2 regions of the Streptomyces sp. STAM6 genome follow, and region 1 is predicted to be linked to the other one. Evidence: predicted binding sites of a transcription regulator. Region 1 holds the regulator's gene; the other holds the start of a gene.
The links. The regulator HrcA, encoded in region 1, represses chaperone genes, less so after heat shock. The targets are predictions, from matches to a motif close to TTNGCACTCNGNNNNNCNGAGTGCNAA.
Positions count from the first base shown of each region.

Region 2: the regulator HrcA is predicted to act here: its motif matches at 1,593-1,619, upstream of groL (chaperonin GroEL).

Region 1 covers NZ_JBUEFZ010000004.1:277,542-281,214, reverse strand. Annotated here, with positions in the region: gene dnaJ (molecular chaperone DnaJ) at 1-898, opposite strand, end outside; gene hrcA (heat-inducible transcriptional repressor HrcA) at 899-1,915, opposite strand; gene ACY34K_RS07940 (MBL fold metallo-hydrolase) at 2,084-2,815, shown strand; gene ACY34K_RS07935 (DUF3097 domain-containing protein) at 2,826-3,644, shown strand.
Region 2 covers NZ_JBUEFZ010000013.1:23,924-27,596, reverse strand. Annotated here, with positions in the region: gene thrC (threonine synthase) at 1-468, shown strand, start outside; gene ACY34K_RS17530 (MoaD/ThiS family protein) at 465-743, shown strand; gene ACY34K_RS17525 (cold-shock protein) at 1,207-1,413, shown strand; gene groL (chaperonin GroEL) at 1,784-3,406, shown strand; gene ACY34K_RS17515 (CAP domain-containing protein) at 3,548-3,673, opposite strand, start outside.

The DNA of each region.
Region 1 (3,673 bases):
CGGGCCGGATGTCGACCTCCTCGACCCCGTCCAGCGTCTCCAGCGGCACCTTCGTGCCGAGCGCGCCGGCGGTCATGGGGATCGTCACCGTGCAGTGCAGATCGTCGCCGCGCCGCTGGAAGACCGGGTGCGGCAGCTCGTGGATCTCGACGTACAGGTCGCCGGCGGGGCCGCCGCCCGGGCCGACCTCGCCCTCGCCCGCGAGCTGGATCCGGGTGCCGTTGTCGACACCTGCGGGGATCTTGACCGTGAGCGTGCGGCGGGAGCGGACCCGGCCGTCGCCCGCGCACTCGGGGCAGGGCGTCGGCACCACGGTGCCGAAGCCCTGGCACTGGGGGCACGGACGCGACGTCATGACCTGGCCCAGGAAGGACCGGGTCACCTGGGAGACCTCACCGCGGCCGCGGCACATGTCGCAGGTCTGGGCGGAGGTACCGGGAGCGGCGCCCTCGCCCGAGCAGGTGGTGCAGACGACGGCCGTGTCGACCTGGATGTCCTTGGTCGTGCCGAAGGCCGCCTCGTTGAGCTCGATCTCCAGCCGGATCATCGCGTCCTGGCCGCGCCTCGTCCGCGACCGGGGCCCGCGCTGGGACGCCGTCCCGAAGAAGGCGTCCATGATGTCCGAGAAGTTGCCGAAGCCGCCGGCGCCGAAGCCGCCCGCGCCCGCACCGCCGCCGGAGGCCGACAGCGGGTCGCCGCCGAGGTCGTAGACCTGCTTCTTCTGCGGGTCCGACAGCACCTCGTAGGCGGCGTTGATCTCCTTGAAGCGCTCCTGCGTCTTGGGGTCCGGATTCACGTCCGGGTGGAGCTCACGTGCCAGGCGACGAAAGGCCTTCTTGATCTCGTCCTGGGACGCGTCGCGGCGTACGCCGAGTACGGCGTAGTAGTCCGTGGCCACTTACGACTCCGCGAGGATCTGTCCGACGTAACGTGCCACTGCGCGTACCGCTCCCATCGTTCCGGGGTAGTCCATGCGGGTCGGTCCGACCACGCCGAGTTTGGCGACTGCCTCGTCGCCCGAACCGTAGCCGACCGCGACGACGGACGTGGAGTTGAGCCCCTCATGGGCGTTCTCGTGCCCGATCCGTACGGTCATGGCCGAATCCTTGGCCTCGCCGAGCAGCTTGAGGAGCACGACCTGCTCCTCCAGAGCCTCCAGCACCGGCCGGATCGTCAGGGGGAAGTCGTGCCCGAAGCGCGTGAGATTGGCGGTACCGCCGATCATCAGCCGCTCCTCGGTCTCCTCCACCAGGGTCTCCAGCAGCGTGGCCAGCACCGTGGAGACGGTCCCCCGGTCCTCCTGCTCGAAGGACTCGGGCAGGTCCTGCACCAGCTGCGGCACATCGGTGAAGCGGCGCCCCACCACGCGGCTGTTCAGCCGCGCCCGCAGATCGGCCACGGACGTCTCGCCGAACGGCGCGGGGCAGTCGACCATGCGCTGCTCCACCCGGCCCGTGTCCGTGATCAGGACGAGCATCAGCCTGGCCGGGGCCAGCGACAGCAGCTCCACGTGACGCACGGTGGAACGAGTCAGCGAGGGGTACTGCACCACCGCGACCTGCCGGGTCAGCTGCGCCAGCAGCCGCACCGTGCGGCCCACCACGTCGTCGAGGTCCACCGCGCCGTCCAGGAAGTTCTGGATGGCCCGGCGCTCGGGCGACGACAGCGGCTTGACGCCGGCGAGCCTGTCGACGAAGAGCCGGTAGCCCTTGTCGGTGGGGATGCGGCCCGCGCTGGTGTGGGGCTGGGCGATGAACCCTTCCTCCTCCAGCACCGCCATGTCGTTGCGCACCGTGGCCGGCGACACGCCGAGCTTGTGACGCTCGGTGAGGGCCTTGGAGCCGACGGGCTCCTCGGTGCCGACGTAGTCCTGGACGATGGCGCGCAGCACCTCGAGTCTGCGTTCGCTGAGCATGGCGCACACCTCCAGCTGGCTCCGGTCGCTTCCTCATCGCTGGCACTCGCAACGCCCGAGTGCCAGCAATCCCGTCGCCAGTGTACGGCGCCGGGGTACGCCCCTAGCAAGGGCGGCCGACCACGCTACCGCGCGCCGCGGCTGGTCGATTGCAGATAGCGTCGCTGTATGGACGTCGCTTGGGAAGACTTCGGGTGGGAGCGTCTCGCGGACGGGGTGGGCCGGCGCAGGCTCCCGGTCTGGGACGCGACCACCGCTCTGGTGGTCGGCGAGGACTGTGCGCTGCTGTACGACACGGGCGCCACACTGCGCGAGGGCGCCGAGATCCGTGCGCAGGTGCAGGCGATGCTCGGGGGCCGCCGAGTGACGCATATCGCACTCAGTCACCCCCATTTCGATCATGTCCTGGGCACCGCGGCGTTCGCCGGGGCGGAGGTGTACGGCGCGGTGGGCGTCGACACCCTGATGGCCCGGGAGCGGGAGTCCCTGCGCAAGGACGCCGTGAACCAGGGGGTGGACGAGGGCGAGGCCGTGGAGGCGACCGACGTGCTGGTCCTGCCGCACCACCTGGTGTGCGGCGAGTGGACGCTGGAGCTGGGCGGCCGGCAGGTGCTGCTGGCCAATGTGGGGCCCGGTCACAGCGGCCACGACCTGGCGCTGCTGGTGCCGGGCACGCCGGGCTCCCCCGAGGTGGTGTTCTGCGGCGACCTGGTGGAGGAGTCGGGCGACCCGCAGGCGGGGCCGGACGCGATCACCTCGCGCTGGCCGGCCGCGCTGGACCGGCTGCTGGAGCTCGGGGGCGAGGACGCGGTGTACGTACCGGGCCACGGCGCGGTCGTCGACGCGGCGTTCGTCCGCGCCCAACGCGAGGAACTGGCCCGTCGGTTCCACGTGTCGTAGCGTCTGGCGAATGCGCAGTTACGACCCTGACCTCACGCCCTCGTGGAAGCGTCCGGCGCCGGTGCCCGAAGTGCCCGCCGAGCCGGACCTGGTGGTGGAGGAGGTCGGCACGGGCTTCTGCGGTGCCGTGATCGGCTGCGAGGCGGGCACGGTGACCCTGGAGGACCGGTTCGGCAAGCACCGGGTCTTCCCGCTGACGCCCCGCGGCTTCCTGCTGGAGGGGCGGACGGTCACCCTGGTCCGCCCGGCGGCCGCGGCGGCCGCGCGCCCCTCCCGCACCGCCTCCGGCTCGATCGCCGTCCCCGGCGCCCGCGCGCGGGTGGCGCGCGCCGGGCGGATCTATGTGGAGGGCCGCCACGACGCCGAGCTGGTGGAGCGGGTGTGGGGCGACGACCTGCGCATCGAGGGCGTCGTGGTGGAGTACCTGGAGGGCGTCGACGACCTCCCGGCCATCGTGCGCGAGTTCGGTCCGGGCCCGGACGCCCGGCTGGGTGTCCTGGTGGACCACCTGGTGCCGGGCTCCAAGGAGTCCCGTATCGCGGCGCAAGTCTCGGACCCCCACACCCTGGTGGTCGGCCACCCGTTCGTCGACGTGTGGCAGGCGGTGAAGCCGTCGTCCGTGGGCATCCCCGCGTGGCCCACGGTCCCGCCGGGGCAGGACTGGAAGAAGGGCGTCTGCCGCGCCCTGGGCCGGCCGGAGAACACGGGCGCGGCCTGGCAGCACATCCTCTCCAGGGTCCGCAGCTACAAGGACCTCGAACCGGCGCTCCTGGGCGCCGTGGAGCGACTGATCGACCATGTGACGGCCGGCGACGCCGAGCGCCTGTGACCGCTGCCCCGGACGGTCGTCGGCCCTCG
Region 2 (3,673 bases), on a different contig from region 1:
AAGCTGGGCCTCGTGGAGGACAAGCCGTACAAGATCTTCGGTGCCCAGGCCGAGGGCTGCTCGCCGGTGTCGGTGGCCTTCAAGGCCGGGCACGAGGTGGTGCGCCCGCAGAAGCCCAGCACCATCGCCAAGTCGCTCGCCATCGGCAACCCGGCGGACGGCCCGTACGTCCTGGACATCTGCCGCCGCACCGGCGGTGCCGTCGAGGACGTGACCGACGAGCAGATCGTGGACGCGATCAAGCTGCTGGCGCGCACGGAGGGCATCTTCACGGAGACCGCCGGCGGGACGACCCTCGGAGTCGCGAAGAAGCTGATCGAGGCCGGCGTCATCGACCCCGCCCTCACCACGGTCGTCGTCAACACCGGTGACGGCCTCAAGACCCTTGACGCGGTGGCCCCCACCACGGGCATGTCCGCGGTCATCAGCCCCAACCTGGACTCTTTCCGAGAGGCTGGCCTCGCATGAGCGTCAATGTCCGCATCCCCACCATCCTCCGCACCTACACCGGCGGTCGGGCCGAGGTCCCGGCGGAGGGCTCGACCCTCTCCGAGGTCATCGAGTCCCTGGAGAAGAACCACCCGGGCATCGCCGCCCGCGTCCTGGACGACCAGGGCAAGCTGCGCCGGTTCGTGAACGTGTACGTCAACGACGACGACGTGCGCTTCGAGGACGGTCTGGGTACCGCCACGCCGGACGGTGCGGGCGTCTCGATCATTCCCGCCGTGGCCGGCGGCTGCTGAACCGTCCCGCCGCAGCCCCTGCGGACACGCAGAGTCACCACGATTGCCCCCTCCGCGAGAGAAGCGGAGGGGGCAATTCTGCATGGTTGAGCGCGGTAGAGTTGGGGAAGTCCCCGCCGCAGCCCATGTCACGTGCATATGAAAATGCAGCCCGGCGCGACAAGATGCAGTCAAAGTACCCCTGCATTTTGCGCCATATGCGCGCTTTGCCCGGCCCGACTTGCCCGGGGTTCCGCCGAATTCGGCCACCTTTTCCGTTCACTCGTGCTCGGAATTCTCGTCCGATTGACCTGTTGCAGACGGCAGTTGGGCAGATACATTCAGCGGCGGTCGACGCGTTCCGGCGCACGCTCATGGGGTCTCCCCATGCCCCCTGGGCATAGGGGAACTGTCAGTGGGTGAGGTCTGACCCGGGTCCGCGAAGTGCGGTCCTGTGCAAGGGCCAGTAATAGGGGAGTTAGGCATGGCTCAGGGCACCGTCAAGTGGTTCAACGCGGAGAAGGGGTACGGCTTCATCGCGGTCGACGGTGGTGCGGATGTTTTCGTCCACTACAGCGCGATCCAGATGGACGGCTACCGCACCCTTGAAGAAGGTCAGCGGGTCGAGTTCGAGATCTCGCAGGGCCAGAAGGGTCCGCAGGCGGACATGGTCAAGCTCGCCGCCGGCTGAGAGCCGCGCGTTCGATCGACCATCGACTTCAGCAGCGTCGAGGGGCCCGTATCCGAGGAGGGATGCGGGCCCCTCGCGCATGCCCGGGACGGCCCCCGGAGGGGGCCGATCCGCGGGCGCCGCTCGCGCCCTCCCGCCGCCCGACCGCCATCCTCCCGGCGACGCTCCCGTGGAGCGGCCTTGCACTCTCCAGGGTCGAGTGCTAATCATTGGCGTTAGCACTCTGAAGGTGAGAGTGACAGAACTTGGATCGGGTCGGTGAGGTCCGCAGGCCGAGTGGGGCAAGGAACCACTGGGCGCGCAGGCCGTCCGTCGCGGGCACCAGCACGGTCCGTTTGCGTTTCCACCCCGTCCGGGAGGACCACTTCACATGGCCAAGATCATCGCGTTCGACGAGGAGGCACGGCGCGGCCTCGAGCGCGGCATGAACCAGCTCGCCGACGCCGTCAAGGTGACCCTGGGCCCCAAGGGTCGCAACGTCGTCCTCGAGAAGAAGTGGGGCGCCCCCACGATCACCAACGACGGTGTCTCCATCGCCAAGGAGATCGAGCTCGAGGACCCGTACGAGAAGATCGGCGCCGAGCTGGTCAAGGAAGTCGCCAAGAAGACGGACGACGTCGCCGGTGACGGTACGACCACCGCGACCGTCCTCGCCCAGGCGCTCGTCCGCGAGGGTCTGCGCAACGTCGCCGCCGGTGCGAACCCGATGGCCCTGAAGCGCGGCATCGAGAAGGCCGTCGAGGCCGTCTCCGGCGCGCTGCTGGAGCAGGCGAAGGATGTCGAGACCAAGGAGCAGATCGCTTCCACGGCCTCCATCTCCGCCGCCGACACCCAGATCGGTGAGCTCATCGCCGAGGCCATGGACAAGGTCGGCAAGGAAGGCGTCATCACCGTCGAGGAGTCCCAGACCTTCGGTCTGGAGCTGGAGCTCACCGAGGGTATGCGCTTCGACAAGGGCTACATCTCGGCGTACTTCGCCACCGACATGGAGCGTATGGAGGCGTCGCTCGACGACCCGTACATCCTCATCGTCAACTCCAAGGTCAGCAACGTGAAGGACCTCCTTCCGCTGCTGGAGAAGGTCATGCAGTCCGGCAAGCCGCTGCTGATCATCGCCGAGGACGTCGAGGGCGAGGCCCTGTCGACCCTGGTCGTCAACAAGATCCGCGGCACCTTCAAGTCCGTCGCCGTCAAGGCCCCGGGCTTCGGCGACCGCCGCAAGGCCATGCTGAACGACATCGCCATCCTCACCGGTGGCCAGGTCATCTCCGAGGAGGTCGGCCTCAAGCTCGAGAACGCCGGCCTGGACCTGCTGGGCCGCGCCCGCAAGGTCGTCATCACCAAGGACGAGACCACGATCGTCGACGGTGCCGGTGACAGCGACCAGGTTGCCGGTCGCGTCAACCAGATCCGCGCCGAGATCGAGAACTCCGACTCGGACTACGACCGCGAGAAGCTCCAGGAGCGTCTGGCGAAGCTGGCCGGCGGCGTGGCCGTCATCAAGGCCGGTGCCGCCACCGAGGTCGAGCTCAAGGAGCGCAAGCACCGCATCGAGGACGCGGTGCGCAACGCCAAGGCCGCCGTCGAGGAGGGCATCGTCGCCGGTGGTGGCGTGGCCCTGCTGCAGGCCTCCTCGGTCTTCGAGAAGCTGGAGCTCGAGGGTGACGAGGCGACCGGTGCCGCCGCGGTGAAGCTGGCGCTGGAGGCCCCGCTGAAGCAGATCGCCGTCAACGGTGGCCTCGAGGGCGGCGTCGTCGTCGAGAAGGTGCGCAACCTTCCGATCGGCCACGGCCTGAACGCCGCGACCGGCGAGTACGTCGACATGATCGCCGAGGGCATCCTCGACCCCGCGAAGGTGACCCGTTCCGCTCTGCAGAACGCGGCCTCCATCGCGGCGCTGTTCCTCACCACCGAGGCCGTCATCGCCGACAAGCCGGAGAAGGCCGCTGCCGGCGCTCCGGGCGGCATGCCGGGCGGTGACATGGACTTCTGATCGACCTCTGGTTGATCACCGTCCTTGACCGAGGGCGGCACCCCTTCTCCCAGGGGGTGCCGCCCTCGGGCGTTTCCGCCGCCGGCGCACACGCCCCCGGCCCCGCCCCCCGGGCGGACGACGCCACTTTCGCAACACGCCCTAGGCGCAGACCCCGAAGGTCACGACGAACGTGCCCGCGTCGCTGAACCCGGCCCCCGCCGGATCGGCCGCCCCGCCGCGCGCCGCGGCGCCTATGTCACGCAGGTTCGGGTCCAGAACGATCTC